One region of the Actinomyces slackii genome, then DNA from elsewhere that is predicted to be linked to it. Evidence: riboswitches for the same ligand, from Rfam matches in the RefSeq annotation. Region 1 holds a riboswitch; the other holds the start of a gene.

Region 1 (14,748 bases):
GGGCGCGCCCTGGGGGCGCTGGTCGCGCAGGGCTCGCCCACCCCCTTCCTGCTGCAGGCCCTGGCGGCGGCCGGGGCCGCAGGGGCCTGCCAGGCGGCCTGCCAGATGATCGCCCGCTCCAGTGCCTCGGCCGAGGAGGCCCACCTGCGCCGCCTGGGCCTGACTCATCTGCTGGCCCTGGGACCGGCCCGGGCCACGGACCTGCGCACAGGCGCCACGGTCTCCCTGCTGGCCGACGGCGTTGAACGAATCGCCCTGTACCGCCAGACCTTCCTGGCACCCACCGCCGCGGCCGCCGCCGCGCCCCTGGCAGGCCTGGCGCTCCTGGCGCTGGCCGCCGATCATGTCACCGCCGCGGTCCTGGCCGGGGCGGTGATCGCGGTTCCGGCGGTGATCGCGGTGGCGCACATGGCGATGCGATCCCCCTCCTCGGAGTCTCGGCGCGCCCGCAGCCGCCTGGCCGCCGAGTACCTCGACGCCATCCAGGGGCTGACCACCCTGACCCTGGCCCGTGCCGCCCGACTGACCCGGGAGCGACTGAGCGAGGCGGGTCAGGACAACCGCCGCGCGGTGATGAGCCTGCTGGCCGGCAATCAGCTCGTCATCCTCATCACCGACGGCCTGTTCTCCCTGCTCGTCATCACCATGGCAGCGGGCCTGGCCCTGCACCGGCTGGGCACCGGTGCGATCGGCCCGGGAGATGCCCTGGCGATCGTCCTGGTCTCCTACGCGCTGCTGGAGCCCTTGCACCATGTGGGGGCCTTCTTCTACGTGGGCATGGGGGGCATGGCGAATCAGCGCGCCCTGCGCAGGCTGCTCTCCCGCCCGCTCGCGGGCACGGCGCCCACCGGCCAGGAGATGACGGAGTCGGGCCCGGCGCCCGAGGAGGACTCCGCCGAGTCCATGAGCGAGTCGGGCATGCCTGATGAGCCGGATGCGCCCGATGCGGCGCCGCCCACCTGCCCCCGGGCCGAGGTGCTCCTGGAATCGGTGGAGGCCACCTGGGAGCCCGAGGGCCCCGCCGTGGTCCAGGAGGTCGACCTGCGCGTGGAGCACGGGGAGCATGTGGCTGTCATCGGGCCCTCGGGCTCGGGCAAGTCCACGCTTGTGGCCCTGCTGTCCGGCGATCTGCTTCCCGCCTCCGGCGCCGTACGGGTGGCCGGCACCGAGCTGACCGCGGCGACCCAGGACACAGTGCGCGCCGCCAGTGCCCTGGTGTCGCAGTCCACGTGGCTGTTCACCGGGACCATCGCTGACAACCTGCTCCTGGCCCGCCCCGGGGCGACGCATGACCAGATGTGGCAGGCCCTGGAGTCCGCCAATCTCGACCGGGAGGTGGCCCTCATGCCCCAGGGCCTGGACACGCCCGTGGGCGAGGCGGGCATGGGCCTGTCCGGCGGGCAGGCCCAGCGCCTGTCCCTGGCGCGCGCGGTCCTGGCGGACCGCCCCCTGCTGCTGCTCGATGAGCCCACCAGCCAGGTGGACCTCGCCAGCGAGGCGGCCATCGTCGAGGCCGTGGAGCGCCTGTCGGGAACCCGCACCATCGTCACGGTCTCCCACCGCGCCGGCGCCCTGTCCCGAGCGGACCGCACGGTGCGCGTGTCCCAGGGCCGAGTCACCGAGGAGGCCTCATGAGCACCGATGCCCGCATCGAGGATCGCACTGGACGCACCGAGCACATGGATCCCCTGGACAACATGGAGCCTCTGGACAGTCTCCCCCAGGATCGTCATCCCAGCCGAGGAGAGCTGTGGCGCTGGCTGCTGGGGGTGACGCGTCCGGCTCTCACCGCCCTGGCGGGCTCGACCGCCTGCCGCGTCGTCGAGCAGCTGGCGGGGATCGCCATGCTGGCCCTGGGCGCGCACGCCGTGGCCAGCACTGCCCTGGCCCTGGCCCAGGGGCGCGCCCCGGGAGCCATCTGGCCGGTGCTGGCAACGATGGCGGCCCTGGCCGTCATCAAGGCGGCCCTGCGCTATGGGGAGCAGTTCCTGGGGCACATGGTGGCCTTCAAGGCTCTGGAGCTGCTGCGCGAGCAGATCTTCACCGCGCTGATCCCCCGCTCCCCCCAGGTGTCCCTGACCATGCGCTCGGGGGACCTGCTGACCCGCTCCACCAAGGATGTCGACCGCATCGAGGTCTTCTTCGCCCACACCATCGCCCCACTCGCCTGCGCGGTCGTGCTTCCCACCGTGGTCCTGTCCGCCATCGGCACCACCGTGTCCTGGGCGGTGGCCGGCGCCGCGGCGGCCGTGCTGGCCACCGGGCTGATCATCGTGCCCCTGCTGGGACGGGCCGCCGGACTGGCCGCCTCGCGGGCCGCAGCCCGCCAGCGCGCGCGCCTGAGCCAGCACGTCACCGACACCGTCCAGGGCATGAGCGAGGTGGTGGGCTTCGGGCGGAGCCAGGAGCGGGTCGAGGAGATGGGCCGCATCGACGCGGCCCTGGGCGGAGCCGTGCGCCCGGCCGTCACCTGGGCGGCGGTGCGTCGCGGCACCAATCATCTGGTCTGCCTGGCCGCCCCCATCGCCGTGGTGGCCCTGGGCGCCGGTCATGTGGCCGAGGGCGCCATCGAGCTGCCCGTGCTGGCGGCCGCCGCCGCGGCCGTGCTGCGCCTGGGCGACACGGTGCGCGGCATCGAGGATCTGGCCTCCGCCATGGCCACCGCCCAGGCCTCGGCCGAGAGGGTCTGGCAGGTCGTCACCGCGCCGACCCAGGCACCCGAGGGCACCAAGGACCTGACGACGGGCATCTCCCACGAGATCCTGTGGCAGGACGTCAGCTACACCTATCCGGGCGCCACCCGTCCCGCACTGGAATCGGTGAGCCTGCGGGCCAAGGCCGGGCAGTGGACCTGCCTGGTGGGGGCCTCGGGCTCGGGCAAGACAACGCTGGCCCAGCTGGTGGCCCGCTTCGATGCGCCCACCAGCGGGCGCATCGTCATCGACGGGGTGGATCTTGGCGACCTGCGCTCCCACAGCCTGTATCGGGAGATCGGCCTGGTCCCCCAGCACCCCCACCTGTTCAGGGCCACGGTGGCGGAGAACCTGCGGCTGGCTGCGCCGTCGGCCAGCCACGCCGAGCTGGAGCGGGCCTGCCGGGCGGCCGGCATCCATGAGGAGATCGAGGCCCTCCCCCAGGGCTACGACACCCTGGTGGGCGAGCGGGGCGAGTCGCTCTCAGGCGGTCAGCGCCAGCGCCTGGCCCTGGCCCGAGTGCTTCTGGCGCGCCCCACCACGCTGCTGCTCGACGAGTTCTCCGCGCATCTGGATCCCCAGACGGACGCCGCGGTGCGCGCCTCGGTGCGCGACTACCTGGAGGGGGCCACGATCATCGAGATCACCCACCGGGTGCAGTGGCTGGACCAGGCCGATCACGTCGTCGTCCTGGACGGCGGACAGGTGGTCCAGTCGGGGCGACCGGCGGATCTCCTTGAGGCCGACGGCCCTCTGCGCGCCCTGGCGGCCCGGGACTGAGCCGGGGAAGGGAGCCTGCCCCCAAGGCCCTGGCGCGCACGACCGCCCGCTTTTCCTTCATGGCAACGAGGAAGTGTCGGCCCTTGCGCACACGACCGCCCGGTGCCTGTCGCGGAGCCGGGCTCCACGGCTGGCGCCGGGCGGTCGCCGATGAGCGCGGGATGGGATCTCGTGGCCGAGACTGCCGCCCTGCGCTGCCCCTGCTGCTCAGGCCTGGTCGTGAGCTCGGACCTGGTCGTGACCCCGATGCTGGCGGCGCGCACGCGCGCCCTGGCGCCCAAGGCGGGACCGTGAGGGCCGGCGGGCCGCGCCCCGGCGCCCCTGCTGAGGCCGGTCGTTCCCCTTGTCGAGGTCCTCAGGGCTGACCACGCCCTCGATGCTGACGCCGTGCAGGTAGGCCATGCCGTCGAAGGCGAGCCTGCGGATATTCGCGGGCTCGGCCTCGTCCCCGATGCGCCCTCCGGCCATGCGGTCGACGATGAGGGCGATGGCGCCGTCGCCGGTGACATTCGTGGCAGTGCCGAAGGAGTCCAGGGCGATGTAGGTGGCGATCATGAGGGCCACCTGGTCCTCGTTGAAGCCGAGCATGGAGGACAGCAGTCCGGTGGCGGCCATGATGGCCCCACCGGGAACGCCCGGGGCCGCCACCATGGTGATGCCCAGCATGAAGATGAAGCCCACCCACTGCGCGGCGGAGATCTCGATGCCCTGGGACAGCGCGATGGCGAAGGCGAAGGCGAAGATCTTGGAGGTCGAGCCGGCCAGGTGGATGGTGGCGCACAGGGGCACGGTGAAGGAGGCCTGGGGTGAGTGGTGTTTCTCGGACAGGGGAGGATTTTCATCCTCCTTTGATTCGATAGGATGGAGCCATGTCAAGGGCAAAGTACTCTGATGAGTTCAAGGAACAAGTGGTGCGCGAGGTGATCGAGAAGGAACGGTCGATCGCGTCGGTGGCCGCTTCCTACGAGTTGGTGCCCCAGACGGTGGGCAACTGGGTCGCGAAGCACAGGAAGGAGCACGGCAGCGCTGAGGAAAGAGAAGCGGTTGCCGAAGCCGAGGAGGTAGCCCGCCTGAGGAAACAGGTCCGCGAGCTGCAGCAGGAGAACGAGTTCCTGAAAAAAGCGGCGGCCTTCTTCGCGAAGGAACAGCGGTGAGTCACAAGTATGCGCTCATCAATCGCGAGGAAGGCAACTACCCGATCGTCTCGATGTGCCGGTGGTCGAAGGTCTCCCGTTCGGGCTACTACTCCTGGCGGGACCGGCCACAATCGGCGACCTCAATGAGAAGGGAAGAGCTGACGGCCCTGATCAAGGCCGAGTTCGAGGCCTCGGACGGCACCTACGGGTACCGCAGGATTACCGCCCGTCTGGGGCGCAGAGGCGTGGTGGCGCACCATGACACCGTGCGCTCCATCATGCGCGAGCGCGGCCTGGTGGCCGCTCAGCCTCGCCGAAGGACTCGCACCACCACCCCGGCGGCCGACCTGAAGGAGTGGCCAGACCTGGTGGAGCGCGACTTCACCGCCACGGCGCCAGGAACCAAGTGGGTCGGGGACATCACCTATATCCGCACCTGGGTGGGATTCGTCTACCTGGCCACCGTCCTGGACTGCGCCACGAAGAAGGTCGTGGGCTATGCGATGGCTGATCACATGCGCACTGAGCTTGTCTGCCAGGCTATTGATATGGCGGTGCGCAACTGCCCGCCGGTGACAGGAACGACGATCTTTCACTCCGACCGGGGGTCGCAGTACACCTGTCAGAAATTCGCTGAGCACCTGGGCGCCTATGGTATTCGCTTGTCGGTGGGCAGGACCGGGGTGTGCTGGGACAATGCGTGGGCGGAGTCCTTCAATGCCACGCTCAAGAATGAGAGGGTGCACCGGATGGTGTATCCCACACGGGGCAAGGCCATGAATGATATTGCCTCATGGATCGAGCTGGTCTACAATCACACCCGGCTGCATTCTTCTCTGGGATATCGCACTCCTAACGAGGTGGAGCGCGAGCTCCTGGACCACAAGAAGGCAGCCTGACCAACACAACACACAGTCCGAAAAACACCCAGCAGTCCAGCCACCGCGTCGGACACGCCGTTCTTCTTGACCTGACCCAGGGTCACCGGGATGGTCGCCGCCGAGGAGGAGGTGCCCAGGGCCGTGAAGTAGGCCGGCAGCATCGTCACCATGGCGGTGATCGGGTTCTTGCCGGAGATGGCGCCCGCCACCAGGTACTGGACCGCCAGGATGACCACCTCCAGGACGAGGACCACCACGACCACCTTCAGCAGGGTGCGCATGATGTCCCAGGCCTCACCGGTGTAGGTGAGGTTGAGGAAGATGCCGAAGATGTGCAGCGGCAGCAGCGGGACGATGATCCTCTCGATGAGGCCGGTGATGATGGCGCGGAACTCGATCGCGCCCTTGCGCAGCACGCCGCGGGGCACCAGGGACAGCCCGACGCCCAGGAGGAAGGACAGCAGCAGCGCGGTCATCACCTCCATGGCCGGGGGCATCTCCACGGTGGTGAAGTAGTTCGTCAGCGCGCTCTGGGGCTCCTCGACATCGCGCAAGGACCCCTGGCTCAGGAAGCGGGGAAGGACCTGGGCGCACACCAGGTAGGTGATGAAACCGGCGAAGAGCGTCGAGCCGTAGGCCATGGCGGCGGTGATGGCCAGCCACCTGCCCGCCCCACGGCCGAGCTCGGCGATGGCCGGGGTGACCAGGCCGATGATGATCAGCGGGATCGAGAAGGACAGGAACTGGCTGAACAGTCCCGAGAAGGTGGCGAACACATTGCCCACCGGCGCGGGGATGAGGTGAGTGTCGCCAATGCGGATCGAGCCGAGCGCCAGGGCCAGAACGATGGCTGTGATCACCCATGGCAGGATGCCGCCGGGGATGCGAGGCGCCTCGCCGGGGCGCCGCTCGGTGGCCTGTGACATTGCAGATGCCTTCCATATCGTGAGGGGCGCCGGGGAAGGGCGCCATGAGACGTGGGGCAGACTGCCATATTCCCGCGGAATCAGCGCGCCGGGCCCGGCCTGCGGACACGTCGTCCGGGGCTCACTGCATGGCGGGCAGGTTGGCGTAGGGCGCCAGGAGGAAGATGATGATGGCCAGGGCCACGCCGAAGGCGACGTCGAAGCCCCGGCCTCGGGCGGCGATCCAGGACCCGTTGGGGCGCTGGAGCCGGACCATGGACAGGGCCAGGATGCCCACGGCCAGCCACAGGACCGCCGCGCGCCCCTGCCCGAGCAGGGCCAGGGCGGGAACGAGGGCCAGTCCCAGGAACACCGCGGCGACGGCCATGGTGCGATAGCGGCGCAATCGGTCCGTCGGTTCGTGCTCCTGGCTCACCCCCGCAGTCTAACCGCGCCCTGGCCGGCGCCCCTCCAGGCAGGATCCGCCGCAGATCACAGGACTGCGCCCCGGCCGCACGGAGAGGGCCTCAGTGGGAGAAGTGGCGGGCGCCGGTGAGGTACATGGTGACCCCGGCGGCCTGGGCGGCGGCGATGACCTCCTCATCGCGAATGGAGCCGCCCGGCTGGACCACGGCGCGCACCCCCGCATCGATGAGCACCTGGAGGCCGTCGGCGAAGGGGAAGAAGGCGTCGGAGGCCGCCACGGCGCCGGCGGCGCGCTGCGGAGGGGCCTCCTGGAGGATCTCGGCGGCATCCGCCCCGCCCACGGCGCCCGAGGCCGGTTCTGAAGCCGAAGCTGCGGCGTCCCCTGTGGCACGCGCCCCCAGGGTGTTGGCGCGCTCGACGGCCAGGCGGCAGGAGTCGACCCGGTTGACCTGCCCCATGCCCACGCCGACGGTCGCGCCGTCGCGGGCCAGCAGGATGGCATTGGACTTCACCGCGCGCACGGCGCGCCAGGCGAAGGCGAGGTCGGCCAGGGTCGCCTCGTCGGCGGCGGGCCCGGCGGCCAGGGTCCAGGTGGTGGGGTCGTCATCGCCGGCCTGGTAGGTGTCGCGCTCCTGGACAACGGCGCCCCCGGAGATCGGCTTGATCTCCCAGCCCTGGCGCGCCGGCGCCTCGACGACGAGCAGGCGCAGGTTCTTCTTGGCGCGCAGGATCTCCACCGCCTCCTCCTCGAAGGCCGGGGCGGCGACCACCTCGGTGAAGATGGGGGCGATCTGACGGGCCATGGCGGCGGTGACGGTCACATTGGTGGCGATGACGCCGCCGAAGGCGGAGACGGGATCGCAGGCGTGGGCCTTGCGGTGGGCCTCGGCGACATCGCCGCTGGCGCTGACGGCCACGCCGCAGGGGTTGGCATGCTTGATGATGGCCACGCAGGCCTGCTCGCCATGGTCGTGGGCGGCCCGCAGCGCCGCATCGGTGTCCGTGTAGTTGTTGTAGCTCATGGCCTTGCCACTGAGCTGGCGGGCACTGGCCACTCCCCCGATGGTGCCCGGCGCGGTGTAGACGGCCGCGCCCTGGTGGGGGTTCTCGCCATATCGCAGGGCGGCCAGGCGCTGGTAGCCGGCGCCGACGTAGGCCGGTGGCGCCTCCGGGCCCGCGGACTCACCCGGGTCAGAGGCTGCCAGGTCCACCCGGTCGGCCTCGACCTGCCGGGCCATCCATGTGGCCACGGCGGCATCGTAGGCGGCGGTGTGGGCGTAGGCCGCCGCCGCCAGGGACCTGCGCTCATCGAGGGTGAAGCCGCCCTGCTCCAGGGCGGTGGCGACCTCCCCGTAGGCGGCGGGGTCGGTGACGACGGCGACCCCCGGGTGGTTCTTGGCGGCGGCGCGCAGCATGGCGGGGCCGCCGATGTCGATCTGCTCGACGCAGGCGTCGAAGGGGGCCCCTGAGGCGACGGTGGCGGTGAAGGGGTAGAGGTTGACCACCACCAGGTCGATGGGGGCCAGGCCCAGGGAGTCGAGCTGGGCCAGGTGCTCGGGCTTGCGGCGGTCGGCCAGGATGCCGGCGTGGATGGCGGGGTGGAGGGTCTTGACCCGGCCCTCGAGGCACTCGGGGAAGTCCGTGACCTCCTCCACCGCGGTGACCGGCAGACCCGCGGCGGCGATGGTGGCGGCCGTCGAGCCGGTGGACAGGATCTCCACCCCGGCGCCCACCAGGGCGGAGGCCAGCTCGGTCAGACCGGTCTTGTCATAGACGGAGACCAGGGCTCGGCGCAGGGGCAGGCGGTCGGGGTTGATCAGACCATCGGTGGGCACATGAGCCGTGGGCACCGGGGCCGCAGCGGTGGTCGAGGCGGGAGTCGCAGTGGGCTGCTGGGAGGAGTGGCTGGTCACAAGATGCTCCTGGAGAGGCCGGGGTCGCGGGACGCCCAGGCGGGCGACGTCCCCTCACGTGGTTGTCCTGCCGCTCCCCGGTGGTGGCCCACCCTCGCCAGTTGCGGCCGGGATCAGTCTAGGGGGTGGTGGGCGATGATGCGCCCCAGCGGGCCCGGGCGTCAGGCGCGGTCCTCCTGGCGGACCAGGCGCGAGATGGTCTCGATGAGCTGGGGGGTCTCAGCGGCCTTGATGCGCTCGGTCAGGCTGGCCTCGTCGTCGTCGGGCAGGACGGGGACCTCCACCTGGGCGATGTGGGCTCCGGTGTCCACGCCCTCATCGACCCAGAACACCGTGGCCCCCGCTCGGGTGGCGCCCGCCGCCAGGGCGTCGCGGACGGCGTGGGCGCCGGGGAAGTCCGGCAGGAGGGAGGGATGGGTGTTGATGATCCTGCCGGGGAACCGGTTGAGGAACCCGGGGCCCAGGATGCGCATGAAGCCGGCGCAGACCACCAGGTCGGGGTCGTGCTCCCCCACGGCAAGGGCCAGGGCCTCATCCCAGTTGGCGCGCGCGGCGTAGTCCTCCATGGCCACGACTGCGGCGGGCACGCCGGCGGCGCGCGCATGCTCGATGCCCTGGCAGGGCTTGTCGGCGACGACGCCCGCCACACGCGCGCCGTACGCGGGGTCCTGGCAGGCCCGCAGGAGGGCGACCAGGTTGGAGCCTGTCCCCGAGACGAGCACCACCAGGCTCGCAGGGCTCCGCATGGTCTCAGTCATCGTCATCACCTGTGCTTCCTGCGCTCTTCCCGGGCTCGGCGCCCCGGGTGCTGGTCGGGCCCTCGGCGCGGGCGGCCTGGCGGCGCCAGTCGCTCCACGGGGCGGTGCCCCGCCGCGGGGCGGGCACGGTCTCGATGCGGTCGGTCGCCTCCCCCGCCTCCTCGTCCCTGCGGTCCCCTCCACGCGCTGAGGGGGATCCCGACGCGCGTGCGGGTCGGGGCGGCGCGGGCCGGGCCGGGCGCGGGGCGGGGTCAGGGCTGCGCTCAGGGGCGTCGTGGCCGCTGTCGTGAGGATCGCCGTCGTAGCCGTCATCGCCGTCGTCCTCATCACCGCCGGGTGCCGGCTGCGCTGCGGCGGCACCGCGGGAGGCCCGGCGCTCCCGGGCGGATTCGACGGCGGTCTCCACCGACTCCTCCATGCGCGACCTGGCTCCGCTGGCGGCCCCGGAGGCCAGGGACAGCGTGTAGGGGTGGGACAGGACCGCGATCGCGCCCAGCCCTGCGGCGACCTCCAGGAAGACGAACAGGACGGCGTAGCCGAGCTGGGGCCCGGTGGTGGCCATGCGCCCCGGCCCCACCGGTCCGGAGGCCGCCAGGCACAGCGCGCCCATCCCCAGGGCGACGACCGCTGAGGCCAGGAGGGCGGCGGCCACCGCATGGCGGACCCTCAAGGCGTAGAGGACCCGGCGGCGCCTCCAGGCGGCCACCATCGCCCCGGCGGTGACGACCAGCGGCAGATAGATGCCGGCCGTGCCCATGGGGGTAGTGGGCAGGAGCCCCAGCAGCGGCAGGCCGGGAACCGGGCCGGGCACCACCCGGTCCGGGGCGAAGACGCTGTCGTGGCCCACGGCGAAGCCCGCCCCCACCAGCCAGGAGCATGCCCAGACCGCTGCCGTTGGCAGCCAGCCGGCCTGCAGGGCGATCAGCCCCAGGGAGGCCATGATCCCGCCCCCGGCCACTGAGTCGTGCAGATGGGAGACCCTCCCCGCTCCCCCGATGATCGCGGCGATGAGGACCAGGGCGGTGAGGATGCCCAGGGCTCGGGTGGCGCCTCGGGCCAGGGACAGGCCCGGGCTGACCCAGTGGGGTCGGGCCTGCCACAGGCGCGTCAAGACCGGGTGCCGCACGCCCTCGCGGCGCAGCCTGAGGGCCACCACGGCCGCGGTCAGCGCGGCGATCCCCGCCACCGCGGGCCACACCTGCGCCCAGGCGGGGCCGGTCAGGCAGGCCAGGACGGCGGTGGCCGCCGAGGAGGCCACGATCCACGCCCCCGAGGCGATCGTGGTGGGCCGGGCGCGGCGCACGCAGTTCCAGGTCCACACCGCCTGCAGGGCGGTCAGCCCCAGCAGGGGCAGCCCCAGGGCGCCGTCCGGCCCAAAGGCCTGCCCCATCCTGCCGCCGAATCCCAGGCTCCACAGGGCGGTCCCGGTGCGCAGGCCGTCGCCCACCCCCAGGGCCGCTGCGGCGTCGAGGCCGGAGGACGACAGCGCGACCGCCACGGTGGTCAGCACGACCAGCAGCCAGCCCAGGCCGACGGACTCCAGGCCCGCTCGCAGTGCCCACGCCCAGTCGGCGGGGCGCAGCCGATCCAGGATCACGCGGCCCCGCCGGTGGTGAGCCCGTAGAGCTCTCGGGCGATCTGGGCCGTCTGGCTGGGGGTGCGGCCCACCTTGACGCCTGCGGCCTCCAGGGCCTCCTTCTTGGCCTCGGCGGTTCCCGCCGAGCCGGAGACGATGGCGCCGGCATGCCCCATGGTCTTGCCCTCGGGGGCGGTGAATCCGGCGACGTAGCCGACCACCGGGGTGGTCATGTGCTCGCGGATGTAGGCGGCGGCGCGCTCCTCGGCGTCGCCCCCGATCTCGCCGATCATGACCACCAGGCGGGTGTCGGGGTCGGCCTCGAAGGCCTGGAGGGCATCGATATGGGTGGTGCCGACCACGGGGTCCCCGCCGATGCCGATGCAGGTGGTGAAGCCCAGGTCGGAGAGCTCGTGCATGAGCTGGTAGGTCAGAGTGCCCGACTTGGAGACCAGGCCGATGGGCCCGGGGCCGGTGATGTCGGGCGGGGTGATGCCCACATTGGAGCGTCCCGGGGAGATGATGCCCGGGCAGTTGGGGCCGATGATCCGGGTGCCCTTGGCTGCGGCGTAGGCGCGGAACTCGGTGGCGTCGGCCACCGGGATGCCCTCGGTGATGACGACAACCAGCCGCATCCCGGCGTCAACCGCCTCGATGACGGCGCCCTTGGCGAAGGCGGGGGGCACGAAGACGACCGAGACCTCGGCGCCCGTGGCCTGCCTGGCCTCCGCCACGGTGCCGTGGACCGGGACCTCGACGGTGCCGGCGCTCACCGCCGCCGCCCCGGGACCCGTGGGCTCGACCTCGAAGGCCACGGTGGTGCCGGCCTTGCGCGGGTTGACCCCGGCGACGATCCGGGTGCCGGCGCTGATCATGCGGCGGGTGTGCTTGCGGCCCTCGGAGCCGGTCATGCCCTGGACGATGACGCGGTCGGACTCGGTCAGGAAGATGCTCATGGCTCAGGCCTCCTGGGCGGGGGTGTCGGTGGTGGGACGCTCGGCCTTCGGCTCCGCCGAGCCGATCCGCTCGGCGATGGCGGTCACGGTGTCGGCGGCCCCGTCCATGGTCTGGGCGACGGTCACGCCCTCGATGGCGGCCTCGGCGAGAATCCGGTGGGCGAGGTCGGCGTTGTTGCCGTCCAGGCGCACCACCACGGGCTTGGGCAGGCCGCCCAACGACTCCACGGCGGAGACGATGCCCTGGGCGACGGTGTCGCAGGAGGTGATGCCGCCGAAGACGTTGACCAGGATGGTGCGCACCTGGGGGTCGGAGGCCACGACCTCCAGGCCGGTGGCCATGACCTCGGCCGAGGACCCGCCCCCCAGATCCAGGAAGTTGGCGGGCCGCATCCCCCCATGGGCCTGGCCCGCGCCGGCCACCACATCCAGGGTGGACATGACCAGGCCGGCTCCGTTGCCCAGGACACCGACCTGCCCCTCCAGGCGAACGTAGTTCAGGCCGGCGGCCTTGGCCCGGGCCTCCAGGGGGTCGTCGGCCTCGGCGTCGACCAGGGCCTCGTGCTCGGGGTGGCGGAAGCGGGCGTTGTCATCCAGGGTGACCTTGCCGTCCAGGGCCAGGATGCGGCCGTCCTCGGCCAGGACCAGGGGGTTGACCTCCACCAGGGTGGCGTCCTCGTCGGTGAAGACGCCCCACAGCTGCTCGATGACCGCGGCCACGGCGTCGGCGGTGGCGCCCGGCTCGAAGCCGGCGGCCTGGACGATGCGCTGGGCGACCTGCGGGGTCAGGCCCTCCAGGGGGTCGACGCCGATGCGGGCCAGGGCCTCGGGGCGCTCCTTGGCCAGGGTCTCGATGTCCACGCCGCCCTCGCGCGAGCACATGGCCAGGTACTGGCGCTCGGCGCGGTCCAGGAGGATGGAGACGTAGTACTCCTCGGCGATGTCCGCGCCCTCGGAGATCAGGACGGTGCGCACCGTGTGGCCCTTGATGTCCATGCCCAGGATCGCCTCGGCGTGCTGGCGGGCCTCGGCGGCGCTGCGGGCGAGCTTGACGCCGCCGGCCTTGCCGCGACCCCCGGTCTTGACCTGGGCCTTGACCACGAGGAGGCCGGCGCCGGCCTGCAGCAGGCTGGCGGCCTCGGCCTCGGCCTGGTCAGGCGTGGTCGCGGTCCCGCCCCTGAGGACGGGCACACCGTGGGAGCGGAAGAGCTCCCTGGCCTGATACTCGTAGAGATCCATCGCTCGTCCTCCCGGGACGTGGTTGGTGACTGTCTGCGCCGCGGGCCAGCACTGGCCGGCACGCACCCTGTATGAGCCTAACGTTCCAGCGCCGCGCGCGGCGGGACGATGGGGACTGCGAGTCGGCGCGCAGCTGGGTGCTCGTCGCCTGATGGCCGCATCATGATGCTGTGCTGCGCAGGCAGGCCCGCGGCCTACCGGCAGCGCATGGGCCGCTGCGTCGACGTCGTCGGCCGGCGCTAAGCAGGGTCCCCGGCCGCGCGGATGGGGGCACAATAGGACCTGAGCACTGATGCCCGCCCGGAAGGATGCCCCATGACCGCCGTCGTCCCATCCCCCTCCCCGCTCAAGATCGGAGTCCTGACCTCTGGGGGCGACGCCCAGGGCATGAACGCGGCCGTGCGCGGCGTGGTGCGCACCGCCCTGCGCTTGGGCGCCAAGCCCTACGCGGTCATGGAGGGCTGGGCCGGCGCCGTCGCCGGCGGGGACGCCATCCGCCCGCTGGCCTGGGACTCCGTCAGCTCGATCCTCCAGCGCGGGGGAACCATCATCGGCACCGCCCGCTCCGCGGAGTTCCGCGAGCGCGCCGGGCAGCTGGCGGCCGCCCGCCACCTGCTGGCCCACGGCATCGACCGGCTCGTGGTCATCGGCGGGGACGGCTCCCTGACCGGCACCAACGAGTTCCGCAAGAACTGGCCCTCCCTGCTCGAGGAGCTGGTGGAGGGCGGCGACATCCCGGCTGAGACGGCCCAGGCCCACCCCGAGCTCATGGTCACCGGGATCGTCGGCTCCATCGACAACGACCTGGTGGGCGCCGACATGACCATCGGCACCGACTCGGCCCTGCACCGCATCCTGGAGGCCATCGACGACATCTCCTCAACCGCGGCCTCCCATCAGCGCACCTTCGTCGTGGAGGTCATGGGCCGCCACTGCGGCTACCTGGCGCTCATGGCAGCCATGGCCGGGGGATGCGACTACGTGCTGGTCCCCGAGCTTCCCCCGGGCCGCAACTGGGAGGAGGACATGTGCCTCAGGCTCAAGGAGGGCCGCGAGGCGGGGCGGCGCGAGTCCATGGTCATCGTGGCCGAGGGGGCCACTGACCGGGCCGGGAACCGCATCACGGCCGACGACGTCAAGCAGGTCCTGTCCGACCGCCTGGGCGAGTCGGCGCGAGTGACCATCCTGGGCCATGTCCAGCGCGGTGGCCGGCCCAGCGCCTACGACCGCTGGATGTCCACGCTGCTGGGCTGCGCCGCGGCCCGTGAGGTCATCACCATGGAGCCCGAGGCCGAGCCGGTCATCATCGCCGAGCGCCACAACCGGATCCGACGCCTGCCCATGATGAAGCAGGTGGAGGCGACCCGCGCGGTCAAGGATCTGGTGGCGGCGCAGGACTACCTGGCGGCGGTCAAGGCCCGCGGCGGCAGCTTCGAGCAGATGCTCACCATCTTCGAGACCATGTCCATCCCCCCGCTGCCCGAT
Region 2 (14,748 bases), 170 kb from region 1:
GTGGCCCTCTCCGCGGCCTCGACGACATTGGCCAGGAGCAGGGCCCTGGTCATGGGCCCCACCCCGCCGGGGTTCGGGGAGAGCCAGGAGGCCACCTCATCGACGCCGTCGGCCACATCCCCCGCGATCCGGGCCTTGCCGGTGTCGGGATCCACCACGCGCGAGACTCCCACATCCAGCACGACGGCGCCGGGTGCCACCATCTCCGCGGTGATGATGCCGGGGCTGCCGGCCGCGGAGATGACGATATCCGCGCGCCGGACATGCCCGGCGAGGTCGGCGGTGCCGGTGTGGCAGACGTCCACGGTGGCGTTGACCTCCTTGCGCCCCAGGAGCAGGCCGATGGAGCGGCCCACCGTCACCCCTCGGCCCACCACGCAGACATTCGCGCCTGCCAGGTCGATGCCGTGACGGGTCATGAGCTCGATGCAGCCCCGCGGGGTGCAGGGCAGCGGGGAGTCGATCGGGCCCGAGCCGCGCAGGACCAGCCGCCCCAGGTTGGTGGGGTGCAGGCCGTCGGCGTCCTTGTCCGGGTCGATCCGCTCTAGGACGGCGCTGGCGTCCACGCCGGCGGGCAGCGGCAGCTGGACGATGTAGCCGGTGCAGGCCGGATCGGCGTTGAGGCGGTCGATGGCGGCGACGACCTCGGCCTGGGTGGCGCTGGCGGGCAGGTCCTCGCGGATGGAGGTGATGCCCACCTCGGTGCAGTCGGTGTGCTTGCCGGCCACGTAGCGCACCGATCCAGGGTCCTCGCCCACCAGGATTGTTCCCAGGCCGGGTCTCACGCCCCGCTCGCCCAGGGCCCTGACCCGCTGGGCCAGCTCGGCCTTGATGGCGGCCGCCGTGGCGGTGCCGTCCAGGACCTGTGCGCTGCCCGCCCAGGGCGCCCTCACTGGGCCAGCCCCTCGTAGAGGGGGAAGGCGCCGGTCAGGGCCTCGACGCGCCCGCGCAGACCGGCCAGGAGCTCCTCGTCGGCGCTGCCCGCGGCGCCGTGGATGAGGGCGGTGGCGATGATGTCGGCGACCTCGGTGAACTCCGCGGCGCCGAATCCGCGGGTGGCCAGGGCCGGGGTGCCGATGCGCAGGCCCGAGGTCACGCGCGGGGGGCGCGGGTCGAAGGGCACCGCGTTGCGGTTGACGGTGATCCCCGCGGCGTGCAGGAGGTCCTCGGCCTGCTGGCCGTCCAGGGCCGAGTCGACCAGGTCGACCAGCACCAGGTGGACATCGGTGCCCCCGGTGACGAGCTTGACGCCGGCGGCGCGCACGTCCTCGGCCAGGAGCCGCTCGGCGATGAGGCGGGCGCCCTGGAGGGTGCGGGCCTGGCGCTCGGCGAACTCCTGGGTGCCCGCCAGCTTCATGGCCACGGCCTTGGCGGCGATGACATGCATGAGGGGGCCGCCCTGCTGCCCGGGGAAGACCGCGGAGTTGAGCTTCTTGCCCCACTGCTCGGCCCGGTTGGACAGGAGCATGCCCGAGCGGGGCCCGCCCAGGGTCTTGTGGACGGTGGTGGACACGACATCGGCGTGGGGCACGGGACTGGGGTGCAGGCCCGCGGCCACGAGCCCGGCGAAGTGGGCCATGTCCACCCACAGGGCGGCGCCGACCTCATCGGCGATGGCGCGGAAGGCCTCGAAGTCCATGTGGCGCGGGTAGGCCGACCATCCGGCGATGATGACCGTGGGCCGCTCGCGCAGGGCGGCCTCGCGCACCTGCTCCATCTCGATGCGGTGGGTGGTCTCATCGACCCCGTAGGCGGTGGCGCGGTAGTTCTTGCCGGAGAAGTTGATCTTCATGCCGTGCGTCAGGTGCCCGCCGTGGGCCAGGGACAGGCCCAGGATGGTGTCCCCGGGGGTGGCCAGGGCGTGCAGGACCGCGGCGTTGGCCTGGGCGCCGGAGTGCGGCTGGACATTGGCGTACTCGGCGCCGAAGACGGCCTTGGCGCGCTCGATGGCCAGGGACTCGGCGACGTCGACCACCTCGCAGCCTCCGTAGTAGCGGCGGCCGGGGTAGCCCTCGGCGTACTTGTTGGTCAGCACCGAGCCCTGGCACTCCAGGACGGCCCGGGGCACGAAGTTCTCCGAGGCGATCATCTCCAGGGTCCCGCGCTGGCGGGCCAGCTCTCCGGTGAGGACCTCGGCGATCTCGGGGTCGAGCTCGACCAGGGGCTGGTTCATGGCATCAGCGGTCATATATGTCCTCCGTGGGTGGGGCGCGCACGGTGCGCGCAGGGGGCGGGCGATCCGCGGCCCAGGCGGGCGACCCCGGAGTCTGCTGTTCATGCCGCTCCCCGGTGGTGATCCACCCGGCGCCAGTCGCGACGGGCACAAGCCTAGCGCGCCAGGCGACGCAGCGCCCGTGGGGCGCCTCCGCCTGGCGTGAAGGCGTGGTGCTCGGCCTGGCCGACGACGCCTCCCCCGCCGGGTCGGACTACTGAGCCGGCCACCGGATCAGCCGATGATCCGCGGAGCCGGGCCCTGGGCCAACCGCGAGCGCCCCGAGCCCGGCTCCGCCCGCTGGGGCCCTCAGCGGAGGTCAGCGGAGGTCAGCGGAAGTCCGAGAGCGTGGGCTTGGTCATGGCGGCCATGGTCTGCCAGGCCCCGGGCCGGCCGATGAGCTCGGTCATGTTCTCCGGGGTGATCGTCCAGGAGATGCCGAATCGGTCCTTGAGCCAGCCGCAGGCCTCGGCCTCGGGGACCGCCGAGAGCCCCTCCCACAGCAGATCGACCTGCTCCTGGGTGGCGCACTGGATGGTCAGGGAGACCCCCATGGAGAAGGTGAAGGGGTGGAGCACGCCGGAGTCCATGAGGGTCAGCTCCTGCCCGGCCAGGCGGATGAAGCCCTGCAGGAGGGCGGGCTCCTGCCCGGGCTGGGCGGGGTAGAAGGACATCTCACCGATTCCCGAGTCCCCGAAGGCCCGGTCGAAGAGCTCGACGTACTGGCGGGCGGCCACCCCCGCCTGCCCCTGGCTGTGGGGGAACATGAGCGCGGGGATGACCTCCACGCCGCGGTGCGCGCGCTGGGGCGCGCGCCCGTCCGGCGGCGCGATGCCCTGACCCGGGCCGAGCTCACTGGCGGTCGCCGCCCTGCCCACCGAGCCCACCAGCAGCTGCCAGCTCACCCCGTAGCGATCCTCCACCCAGCCGAAGCGCTCGGAGAAGGGATAGGCCCCCACCGGCATGAGGGCCCGCCCGCCCTCGATGAGGCACTGCCACAGGGAGTCCAGGCGGGCCGCGGGGTCGGGGCAGTAGTCGGGGTCGATGACGACCATGAGGGAGATGGAGGGATTGGGCCGGTTCTGCGGGCCGGCGTTGATGGCGCTGAGCTCCAGCCCCGCCAGGCGGAAGCGGATCTCCAGGACCTGCCCGGCCATCGCCTCCTGACCGGGCCCCAGATCGTGATCCGGGTAGTGGGAGGTGGCCAGGACGCCGGTGCCCCCGCGGGCCTGCTCGTCGTCGGCCAGGGCCTCGGCGAAGGCCCGGACGTAGAACTCCACGGCCTGGGGCGCGCTGCGGTCGAACCACAGGGCGGGGACCACGCGCTGGATCTGCTCGCTCATGGCCTCAACCTACAGGCCGGCCCGCGCGCCCTCACTGCTCGGCCTGGCCGAACCAATCCCCCAGGCCGTCGTCGACGCCGATCCAGGCCAGGGCGCCGGGCATCTCCTCGGGGCGCAGCAGCACCTGCTCGAAGGCCGCGCGCACCTGGTCGCGCACCTGCGGCTCCCCCACGCCGGTGACCACGAGATGACAGCGGGGCTCGACCAGCGGCTCGCTCTGCGCCTGCCCGGCCGCGGGGACCTCCTTCCAGGCCCCGGCATCCCCGACGCTGACCGCCCCGCCCGCCACCTCCCAGGCGCATACCCGCCCGGGCCTGCTGGGAAGCCAGAAGCAGCCCCGGGCGCACAGCCCCGATCCGGCCAGGTCGGCCACGAGCTCGCGCAGGCGCCCGGGATGGAAGGGGAGGGAGGCGCTCAGGTCCAGGGTCCACACCCCGTGATCACCGGGGCCGCCCCAGGCCTGGGTGGTGGCGGGGTGGACCCGGCGGATCGCCTCGGGGGCATCATGGTCGATGGACAGGAGGCACTCCAGGATCGGGGCGCTCAGGCCCGGGAGCAGGAGAGTCTCATGGGGCCGCAGGTGCTCGATGAGATCAGCCCCGACCCCGGCGGTGTCATGCCCCAGGGACAGTACGACGTCGGCGTAGCCGAGGTTGACCATGTGAATCTCCCCGGTGCAGCGCTCGTCGCCGGGATAGGAGGCCAGTCCGGCGTCGGCCAGCAGCCTGTGCTCCAGGAGCTCGTCATGCGCGACGGCGGCATCCAGGACGTGGGCCACCGCCGCCAGGCGCACCCCGGGGGCCAGGTCGGCGAGCTCGGCCGCCAGGCGGGGAAGGAGGTGGACCAGCTCGATGGCCGGCGGCAGGAGGACCACGGTGGCGCCCTCGGGCTCCTGCTCGGCGCGGTCCTGGGCCACGGCGATGAGCACCTCGCGCAGGGAGCAGGTCTGGCAGTGGCCGGGCATGGGCACATCCAGGATCTCCGGGTCCTGCCCCAGGGCCTGCTGGCAGCTCAGGCGCACCACGCCGCGCTCCGCCAGGTCGGGATGCAGGGTGGCGGTCATGACCATGGCCTCCTGGCCGGACAGGGCCAGATCGACCAGGCCGAGCAGCCCCGGGTCCAGGGCGCTGATGAGGGACAGTCGATGGGCGACGTCGGGCACGGGACCTCCACAGTTGACGGGAACCAGAATCATTCTCAATAATGCATGCCATGACCACCTACTGCCAAGTCACAGGGGCCCGACCGGTCTTCGGCCGCTCGGTCTCCCACTCGCATCGCCGCAGCTCGCGGCGCTGGAGCCCCAACCTCCAGCGCAGGCGCTACTGGGTCCCCTCCCTGGGGCGCACCGTGCGCCTGACCGTCTCGACCAAGGGGATGAAGATCATCGACCGCCAGGGCATCGACGTCGTCGTGGCCCGCATGCTCGCCCGGGGGGAGAGGCTGTGAGCACCCGTGCCAAGGACCTGCGCCCCATCATCAAGCTGGTCTCGACCGCCGGCACCGGGCACACCTACGTCACCCGCAAGAACCGCCGCAACACCCCCGACCGCCTGGTGCTGCGCAAGTACGACCCGGTGGTGCGCCGGCACGTGGAGTACAAGGAGTCCCGCTGATGGCCAAGACATCCAAGATCGCCGCCCAAGCCCGCCGCCAGGCCATCGTGGCCCGCTACGCCCAGCGCCGCGCCGAGCTCAAGGCCGCCAGCGTCAACCCCCACCTTCCCCTTGCCGAGCGCAGTGCCGCCATGGCCGCCCTGCACGCCCTGCCCCGCGACGCCTCCCCCACCCGGCTGCGCCGGCGCGACGCCGTGGACGGCCGGCCCCGCGGGCACATCCGCCTCACCGGCACCTCCCGGGTCCGCTTCCGGGAGATGGCGCTTCGCGGCGAGCTGCCCGGCATCGTGAAGTCCTCGTGGTGAGGGCAGCGTCATGAAACCCGGCATCCACCCCGCCTACGCGCCCATCGTCTTTCGCGACCGCTCCGCCGGCTTCGCCTTCCTGACCCGATCGACCCTGACCTCCGACCAGACCATCGAGTGGGAGGACGGGCGGGTCTACCCCGTGGTGGACGTGGAGGTCTCCAGTGCCTCCCACCCCTTCTGGACCGGCCAGGGACGGATCCTGGACACGGCCGGACGCGTGGAGAAGTTCCGCCGCCGCTACGGCCTGGAGTAGGCCGCCCCGCCCGGGCGCCCCCGCGGGGCCCGGGCGCCCGCCGCCCCGGGGCACCGCGGCCCGGCTGCCCCTGGCACCGGTCCCCGGGGCAGTCCACCCACCATCACAAGAGCAGGAGACCCATGAAGGTTCGCGCATCCATCCGATCCCTTGCCAAGCAGCCCGGCTCCAAGGTCGTGCGCCGCAGGGGCCACACCTACGTCATCAACAAGAAGAACCCCCGCTTCAAGGCCCGCCAGGGCTGACCCGTGGCCCGGGAGCCGCGGCCGCCCTCAGCGCAGCCTGTCGCGAGGGCGGCCGACCGGCGGCTGCCTGGCGGACGGCTGCTCCTCGGGGGCGAGCCCTGCCGCTACCCTGCACCCATGTCCGACTCAACCCATCTGGTCCTGTCCCTGTCCTGCCCCGACAAGCCCGGCATCGTCCACGCCGTCACCGGGGCGCTGGCCCGCCGCGGCGGGAACATCACCGAGTCCAAGCAGTTCGGGGACAGCGACACCGGGCTGTTCTTCATGCGCGTCCAGGTCGAGACCACCGTGCCGCGCCTGGAGCTGGAGAAGGACCTGGAGGCCCTGGCCGGCGACTACGCCATGGAGTGGAGCCTCGATGAGGTGGGCCGCCCCATGCGCACCCTCATCATGGTCTCCAAGGAGGGGCACTGCCTGACCGACCTGCTCTTCCGCGCCCGCAGCCAAGGCCTGCCCATCGATGTGGCCGGGGTGGTCGGCAACCACGAGGACCTGCGCGCCGTGGCGGAGTTCTACGGCGCGCCCTTCCACTGCATCCCCGTGACCCGCGAGACCAAGGAGGCCGCCGAGGCCGAGCTGATGGCCCTGGTGGAGTCCCTGGGGGTCGAGCTGGTGGTCCTGGCGCGCTACATGCAGATCCTCTCCCCCGCCCTGTGCGAGCGCCTGCACGGCGGGGTCATCAACATCCACCACTCCTTCCTGCCCTCCTTCAAGGGGGCGCGCCCCTACGCCCAGGCGCATGAGCGCGGGGTCAAGCTCATCGGTGCCACCGCCCACTACGTGACGGCCGATCTCGATGAGGGCCCCATCATCGAGCAGGACGTCACCCGCGTGGCCCATGAGGACTCCGTGGCGGCGCTGCGGGCCAAGGGCCAGGATGTCGAGCGGCGCGTGCTGGCCCAGGCGGTGCGCTGGCACACCGAGCACCGGGTGCTCATGAACGGCCACCGCACGGTGGTCTTCGCCTGAGTCGGCCCAAGCGCAGGAGAGCCATGGTGAACCACTCCTCCCCTCTTGGGCCGGGCGTGAGCGAGGCGCTGTCGCGGGCAGCGACCGTCGAGCCGAGCATTGCGCGGCCGGCAGGGCCGCGCCTGGCGGTCCTGGCCTGCCAGGACCGCCGCATGGACGTCATGAGGATCCTCGGGCTCAGCGCCGGTGAGGCCTATGTGATCCGCAATGCCGGCGGGATCCTCGATGATGGCGCGCGCCGTTCCCTGGCGATCTCGCAGCACGCGCTGGGCGTCACCGAGATCATCGTCATGCATCACACGGACTGCGGGATGTCGCGGATCGAGGACGAGGCCTTCCTGGCGCTGCTCGAGCAGCGCACGGGGGCCAGGCCCACCTGGTCGCCCGGCGGCTTCGCGGGGCGCAGCGCCGAGGAGCATCTGCGCGATGTCCTGGCCGATCTGGCGGCGGACCCGTTCATCCCGGACGGGGCCGGCGCCCACGGACTGCTCTACGACGTCGCCACCGGGGCCATCAGCAGCCTCGACACCGTATCCTGACCGCACACGCAGCGCGTTGGGCGCAGCAGCGATGGGACAAGGAGGCTGTTCATGAGCGGTATCGGGGACACAGAGGCTCAGGCACTGCGCAAGGTTCTCATCGATGCCCTGGGGCGCTCGCGCGAGCGCCTGGACCGGGCGCTGGAGGGCGTGAGTGCCGAGCAGGCCAATGCCCGGCCGGTGGATGGGCTCGCACCGCGGATCGACTCGCTCACCTGGCTCGCCTGGCACACTGCCCGAGCGATCGACCTGCAGATCGCGCCGTTAGCGGGCCGCGAGCCGGAGTGGACGGCGGGCGGCCATTCCACGCGATTCGACCTGCCCCTGCCCGATGACACCGAGGACTGGCGGCACACGCCCGAGGAGTCTGCGCAGGTGGAAGTGCGCGACCTGTCGGTGCTGACGGCCTATCTCGACGCCGTCTACTCCAGCGCCACCGGCTTCCTGGAGTCGCTGGATCCAGCGCGCCTTGATGAGGTGATCGACAGGGAATGGGAGCCGCCCGTGACGCTCGGTGTGCGCCTGGTATCGATCATCGACGACGCATCCCAGCACTCCGGCCAGGCCATCTACGCCCGCCGACTCCTCGGCCTGCCCGGATAGCCCTGTGGACCGCCCCGCTCAGAGGCAAGGCCCTACTGCGAGTCACCCGGGGGCGAGGCAGGAACAAGCCGGCCGTCCACCTCGAGCGACCACGGGCCACGGGCACCATCGGCCTGGGCGCTTACTCGACCATCCGCGCAGCTCACGTGGAACGTGGCGGCCTGGAAGCCGTCGTGCGCCGGCACCACCACCTCCCGCTCATCCCCATCGGCAAGGCAGAAGCAGCGCAGCGTGAGGTCGGCGGCCCAGTCGGCCTGCGGGTCGGCGGTCGCCCCCGTCACCGGCACCACGCTGCCCTGACGCACGTACAGGGGCAGGGAGTCCAGACCGTGACGCTCATGCACCCAGCGCGGCCCGATCACGGTGCTCCCGTCCCACCAGGAGGTCCAGGTGCCCTCGGGCAGGTAGACGTCCACCTCACCATCGGCATCCATGACCGGCGCCACCAGCAGGCTGTCCCCGAGCATGTACTGGGTGTCGACGTCGCGCGCGCCGGGATCGTCGGGGAACTCCAGGAACATCGACCGCATCATGGGCGTTCCCGTCGCGTGGGCCTCGCCGGCCAGCCGGTACAAGTAGGGCATGAGCGAGAGCCGCAGGGTGATGAAGCGGCGGGCTACCTCGACCGCCTCCTCATCGAAGGCCCAAGGCACGCGCACTGAGCTCGAGCCGTGCAGCCGTGCGTGGGAGGATAGCAGCCCGAAGGCCAGCCAGCGCTTGAACACCTCGGGATCCGGAGTCCCCTCGAAGCCGCCGATGTCGTGGCTCCAGTACGCGAACCCGGAGGAGGTCAGCGACAGTCCCCCGCGCAGGGTCTCCCCCAGTGAGGCGTAGGTCGACTCGTTGTCCCCGCCCCAGTGCACCGGGAACTGCTGGCCGCCCGCGGTGGCCGAGCGGGCGAAGACGATCGCCTCGCCCTCCCCACGGCGCTCCCGCAGCAGGTCGAAGACGGTGCGGTTGTACAGGTGCGTGTAGTAGTTGTGCATCTTCTCCGGGTCGGAGCCATCGTGCCAGGCGATGTCGGTCACCGGGATCCGCTCACCGAAGTCCGTCTTGAAGCAGTCCACGCCCGCATCCAGCAGGGCGGCGAGCTTGCCCCGGTACCACGCGACTGCTTCCGGATTGGTGAAGTCCACCAGGGCCATGCCCGCCTGCCACAGGTCGGTCTGCCACACGTCGCCGCTCGTGGTGCGCACCAGGTAGCCACGGGCGAGGCCCTCCTCGAACAGGGCCGAGCGCTGGGCGATATAGGGGTTGATCCACACGCACACGCGCAGCCCCCGCTCCTTGATGCGGGCCAGCATTCCCGCCGGGTCGGGGAAGGTGTGCGGATCCCACACGAAGTCGCACCAGTGGAAGCCGCGCATCCAGAACGTGTCGAAGTGGAAGACGCTCAGCGGCAGGTCGCGCTGGGCCATCCCATCGATGAAGGACATGACCGTGCGCTCGTCATAGTCAGTGGTGAAGGAGGTGGTTAGCCACAGTCCGAAGGACCAGGTGGGCACCATGGGGGCGCGACCGGTCAGGGCCGTGTAGCGGCGCAGCACATCCTTGGGGGTCGGGCCGTCGATGAGGTAGTAGGTGAGCCGCTCCCCCTCGACGGAGAACTGGGTGCGGGTGACGACCTCGCTGCCAACCTCGAAGGAGACCCCGCCGGTCTCGGCGACGAACACCCCGTAGCCGGCAGTGGTCAGGTAGAAGGGAATGCCCTTGTAGGCCTGATCAGAGGCAGTACCGCCGTCCTCATTCCAGATGTCCACCCGCTGCCCGTTCTTGGTGAAGGCCCCGAAGCGCTCCCCCAGCCCGTAGACCCGTTCCCCGGGCCGCAGAGCGAGCTGCTCGCGCATGTAGGTGGTGCCGTCAGGGCCGACGATATGGGCCAAAGCACGAGGCAGGCTCGCCGTCAGCGCCCGGCCGCCGGAGGTGAACTCGGCCCTCCAGTCGGCGCCCTCCCGCAATGTCACCGCCAGTGACCCGGCGCGCAGGGTGACGCCCGCATCCGTGCGCTCAACCTCGCCCCGGTAGTCGGATGGCACGTTGACGGCGAAGTGCGGGCCGCGGTCGCGCCGGCCCCGATGGTGGACGGCCTCTACCTTGATGACACCGTCGGCGACGGCGGTGAAGGCGACGGAGATGAGGCCGACGTTGAGGGTGTCGCCACGTGTGGCGACGGGACGGACGGGGGCGTGGGCGTGGACGGCGCCGGCGGGATCGACCGTGAGGTCGAGCAGGCCGCGGGCCTTGTGCACGGCATGGCCCTGGCGATCGAGCCAGTAGCCGTTGGAGAATTTCATGCGGGCTCCTTGATGATGAGTCGAGTGGCGGGCACGAGTGAACACCGGTGGTGGGGCCTCTCCGAGCCGAGTGCGGCAGGGGCGACGGCGATGAGCCTCGGCCCCAAGGACTGCGGACCGCGCAGCGCCGACCGGCCGCGGCGAGGGGTCACTTCACCGCCCCGGCGGTCACTCCCCGGGTCAACGTGCGCTGGAAGAACAGGAAGAACAGGAAGGTCGGGATGAGCGACACCAGTGCGCCGGCGTTGAGGGTGGGCACGTCGAGCATGCGATCACCCTGCAGACTGGACAGAGCGATCGGCACCGTCTGGTTGTCATTGCTGGTGAGCATGACCAGCGGCATGAAGAACTCGTTCCAGGTCCAGATGAAGAAGAAGATCATGAGAACGCTCAGGGTGGGCCGCACGATCGGGTAGACCACCTTCCACAGGATCTGCCAGCGGCTGGCACCGTCGAGCTCGGCCGCCTCCAGCAGGGCGCGCGGGAAGGTGCCCAGGACGGAGGCCAGCAGGTAGGTGCCGAAGGCCGACTGGATGACCGTGAAGATGATGACGATCGACCAGGGGTTGTCCGTGAGGCCGACGCGCTGCGCCATGGTGAACAGAGGGTAGATGAGCCCCTCCTGCGGCAGCATATTGGCGATCATGAGCACAGCGACGATCCAGGCCCGTCCCCGAACCCGCCCCACGCCGATGGCATAGGCGTTGAGCAGGGACAGCAGGGCCCCGGCCACGGCCACGAGCGCGGAGGTCCACACCGAGTTCCACAGTTTGACGGGGAAGTTGACCCGCTGCCAGAAGTAGGCCAGGCCGTCGGTGTAGATCTCCTGGGGCAACGACAGCGGGCTGCCACCGGAGTAGTCGGCCGGGGACTTGAAGGCGTTGATGACCATGAGCAGGAACGGGGAGATCATGAACAGGGCGAACAGGCCGACGACGGCGAGCACCAGCCACCGGCCCGCCCCGCGGTGGAAGCGGTCCTTGCGCCGACCCGAGGGCGCAGCGCCGGCTGAAGCCGTCGATGGTTGTGCGGACATACGCGTGGTCATATCAGCGGCCCTCCTCATCACGGCGCTCGCTGCGATTCTGGAAGATCTGGATGACACCCGCGATCACGATGATGACCACCGTGAGCACGGTCGAGATCGCAGCGCCATAGCCGACCTTGGACTTGTCGAAGAAGTTGAGATACGAGTAGTAGCTCGGCACCAGGGTGGAGCTCTCAGGACCGCCGCGGGTGAGCACATAGATGGGCGCGAAGACCTTGAGGGCCGCGATGGTGCAGGTGAGCACGATGACAAAGGTCTCCGGCCGAATCTGCGGGACGGTGATGGCCCGGAATCGGGCCATCCAGCCCGCGCCGTCGAGCTCGGCGGCCTCGTACAGCTCCGGATCCACCCGTTGGAGAGCGGACATGAAGATGACGGTGGGGTAGCCGATCTGGATCCAGATGAGCACGAACATGACCGAGGGCAGCGCCGTCGACGTGGATCCCAGCCAGTTCGGCGGATCCGTCACGCCGATGCTCCGCAGAACGGTGTTGACAGCGCCCGTCTGCGAGTTGAGGATCCAGTTCCACACAATGCCCGCCACGGAGATCGGCAGGATCTGCGGCAAGTAGTACATCGCGCGCAGCGCCGCCGCGGTGCGCGAGTTGAAGTGCTTGCCGATGTAGTCGAACAGCACAGCGGCCAGCACCAGACCGATGAGGGTCGGGATGATGACCATGGCGACGATCATCGCCATCGAGTTGCTGAAGGAGGCCCAGAACTTGTCATCCTCAAGCAACTCGGCGTAGTTGTCCAGGCCGATGAAGCGCATGGGCGACATTCCGCCCTTCCACCGGTGGAGGGAGTACCAGACGTTGAGTACCAGTGGTACCAGGATGATGACGGTGAAGGCGATGGCCCCGGGGAGCAGATACGGCAGGTAGGCCAGCGACCGGGACCTGCGTCGCGCTGACCGGCTGCGTCCGTTGCTCACTGCTCAGTCCTCGACGACGATCTCGGCCTTGCCCTCCTCATAGGCGGCCTTCAGATCGGCGAGGACCTGCTCGCCGGACTTGGAGCCGTTGATGAGGGACTGCATGGCGGAGGTGATCTGGTCGTAGAAGCCGGCCACCGGCCAGTCGGGGTAGAAGGCGAGTCCGTCCTTCTCGTTGATCTGGGCGAAGTTGTCCGTCATGGTGCGGGTCTTGTCGTCCTTGATGGTGGCGGGGTCGCCGGCAACGGGAAGTCCGCCCTTCTCCCCCAGGATGGCCTGGACCTCCTCGGACAGGGTGATGTCGATGAAGTCGTAGGCGAGCTCCTTGTTCTTGGCATTGGCCGGGACCACCCAGAGGTTCCCGGAGGAGCCGGGGAACAGGTTGGCACCGGGGAAGAGGAACTGGTCCCAATTCGTCTTCGCCATGTCCGACACGATCCGCCCGAACCACCAGGACCCGGAGACGAACATCGGGAAGCTGCCGTTGATGAAGGCGGTGCCGGCGTCCTCGGCGGTCAGTCCGGCCGAGTCAGCGGCGATGTAGCCCTTGCCGATCCACTCCACGAGCTTGTCGGTGCCCTGCTTGACCGGGCCGGAGGTCCAGTTGACGTCGCTCTTGAACAGCTGATAGGCGTCGACGAAAGAGCGGTCGGCATGGGCGAGGATGAGCTGGTACCACAGCTGTCCCATGGGGTACTCCGAGCCCGCCTCGGCAAGCGGCACCTGCCCGGCGGCGACGAAGGCGTCGCACACCGCCTCGAACTCCTTGAGGGTGGTGGGCACGCTCAGCCCCGCCGCATTGAACATGTCCTGGTTGTAGTAGACGAAGACGTACTCGCCGTAGTTGGGCACTCCATACCAGTCGCCGTCACCCATGAGGCCGTCCTCGGTGTAGCGGGCGGTGGTCTGCAATGAGGCGGCCAACTTGGTGTCCCAGCCGCGCTCAGTGGCCTGCTCCGTCAGCGGCTCGATAAGCCCCTGGGAGGCGAGCTGCCCGGCGGTGGAGTTGCCCTTGTTGTACTCCATGATGTCCGGGACATCGTCGCCGGTGAGCACGATCTTGGCGTTCTTCTGGAGTTGCTCGAAGGTCTGGTCCTCGATCTTGACCGTGACCTCCGGGTGCTTCTCCTTGAAGATCTCCACCGCCCGGGCCCAGGCCTGCCCCATGGCGGAGTCGTCGGACTCGTAGTCCCAGATGATGAAGGTGTCCGAGCCCTTGCCGGATGAGCCTGAGGACGGGCCGCAGCCGGTCAGACCCAGCCCGAGCAGGCTGGTGGCAGTGGCGGCCAGGAGGGCGTTGAAATTCCTGCGCTTCATGGTGTGGTTCCTCTTCGTTGAGTTCATCGAGTCTCCCCTGGGGGAGGGCGGTGGCGGAGTCCCCGGCTCCTTGGTCCGGGGACGATGTGGGGATCAGCGGCCGGGGGCGGGCCCGAGGCTCTCGCCATCGACGACGGCGCAGGTCACCAGCTGGTGGCAGTCGGCCGGATCGAGCTGCTGGTCGAGGATGGCCAGGAGGGCGCGGGTCGCGAAGGCGCCCATGCGCTCTCCGGGCGCGTGCGTCGTCGTCAGCGCCGGTACGGTCATGGCCCCCAGAGTGGGGGATGAGACCGCGCCGACGACGGAGATGTCCTGGGGGACCCTCAGTCCCAGGCTCTGCAGCCCGGCGAGCAGTCCGAGGGCGGCCATGTCGTTCATGACGACGATGCCGGTGGGGCGCTGCTCGTGCTCCATCAGCTCGCGGGCAAGGGTCTGTCCGGCATGCGGGTTGGCGTCGCAGGCGAAGGCCAGCGGGGTGAGCGAGCGCTGCTCCACCGCTTGGAGGTACCCCTGTCGGCCCCGGATGGCCGGGCCGTAGCCGGCCTTGGCCTGGGCGTCGGGGCGACCGATGAAGGCGATGCGGCGGTGACCTCGGCGGTGCAGCTCGGCGACGGCGTCGTCGACGGTGCGCTCAAAATCGATGTCGACATAGGCCAGGCCGGTCGGGTCCGCGGTGCGGCCCACCATGACGAAGGGGAGGTCGGCGGCCTTGAGAGCGGCGACGCGCGGATCGTCCACCTCGACCTCCACGAGCAGAACGCCGTCGGCCTTGCCCTGCTGCACCAGTGCCACGAGCTCAGAGCCCGCCTTGGTCTCATCCAGCGGCCATACGGCAAGGCTGTAGCCGTGGCGAGAGGCCTCGTGCTGCGCACCGCGGACGATCTCGAAGACGGTCTCCCCCATGGCGGTGTCAAAGCTGGGGAAGGTCATGGCCAGGGTATGGGAGCGGCGACTGGCCAGTCCTCGGGCCATGGCATTGGGCTGGTAGTCGAGCTCGTCCATGGCGGCGCGAATGCGGCGGGCGGTCTCCGGCGCCACCGGGCGGGCGCCGGAGAGCGCATAGGAGA

What was found. A riboswitch is a leader RNA that binds a small molecule or an ion and turns the genes downstream of it on or off. The one in region 1 is predicted to bind ZMP and ZTP.
Region 2: linked by a shared signal. The riboswitch ahead of glyA (serine hydroxymethyltransferase) and the one ahead of purH (bifunctional phosphoribosylaminoimidazolecarboxamide formyltransferase/IMP cyclohydrolase) in region 1 are both predicted to bind ZMP and ZTP.

The regions. Positions count from the first base shown of each region.
Region 1 is NZ_LR134363.1:1,586,774-1,601,521, reverse strand. It holds gene EL266_RS06655 (ATP-binding cassette domain-containing protein) at 1-1,635, shown strand, start outside; gene cydC (thiol reductant ABC exporter subunit CydC) at 1,632-3,473, shown strand; partial or broken gene EL266_RS06645 (cation:dicarboxylate symporter family transporter) at 3,822-4,274, opposite strand; gene EL266_RS06640 (transposase) at 4,343-4,627, shown strand; gene EL266_RS06635 (IS3 family transposase) at 4,624-5,508, shown strand; partial or broken gene EL266_RS06630 (cation:dicarboxylate symporter family transporter) at 5,547-6,416, opposite strand; gene EL266_RS06625 (DUF3017 domain-containing protein) at 6,538-6,831, opposite strand; gene purH (bifunctional phosphoribosylaminoimidazolecarboxamide formyltransferase/IMP cyclohydrolase) at 6,923-8,671, opposite strand; ZMP/ZTP riboswitch at 8,761-8,849, opposite strand; gene purN (phosphoribosylglycinamide formyltransferase) at 8,896-9,492, opposite strand; gene EL266_RS06610 (cell division protein PerM) at 9,485-11,089, opposite strand; gene sucD (succinate--CoA ligase subunit alpha) at 11,086-12,024, opposite strand; gene sucC (ADP-forming succinate--CoA ligase subunit beta) at 12,028-13,263, opposite strand; gene EL266_RS06595 (6-phosphofructokinase) at 13,579-14,748, shown strand, end outside.
Region 2 is NZ_LR134363.1:1,413,304-1,428,051, reverse strand. It holds gene EL266_RS05930 (bifunctional methylenetetrahydrofolate dehydrogenase/methenyltetrahydrofolate cyclohydrolase) at 1-893, opposite strand, end outside; gene glyA (serine hydroxymethyltransferase) at 890-2,188, opposite strand; ZMP/ZTP riboswitch at 2,238-2,325, opposite strand; gene EL266_RS05920 (VOC family protein) at 2,542-3,555, opposite strand; gene EL266_RS05915 (CobW family GTP-binding protein) at 3,587-4,717, opposite strand; gene rpmB (50S ribosomal protein L28) at 4,768-5,004, shown strand; gene rpmG (50S ribosomal protein L33) at 5,001-5,171, shown strand; gene rpsN (30S ribosomal protein S14) at 5,171-5,476, shown strand; gene EL266_RS05895 (type B 50S ribosomal protein L31) at 5,487-5,732, shown strand; gene ykgO (type B 50S ribosomal protein L36) at 5,855-5,977, shown strand; gene purU (formyltetrahydrofolate deformylase) at 6,095-6,946, shown strand; gene EL266_RS05880 (beta-class carbonic anhydrase) at 6,970-7,485, shown strand; gene EL266_RS05875 (DinB family protein) at 7,537-8,088, shown strand; gene yicI (alpha-xylosidase) at 8,121-10,382, opposite strand; gene EL266_RS05865 (carbohydrate ABC transporter permease) at 10,531-11,430, opposite strand; gene EL266_RS05860 (carbohydrate ABC transporter permease) at 11,432-12,364, opposite strand; gene EL266_RS05855 (ABC transporter substrate-binding protein) at 12,368-13,681, opposite strand; gene EL266_RS05850 (LacI family DNA-binding transcriptional regulator) at 13,775-14,748, opposite strand, start outside.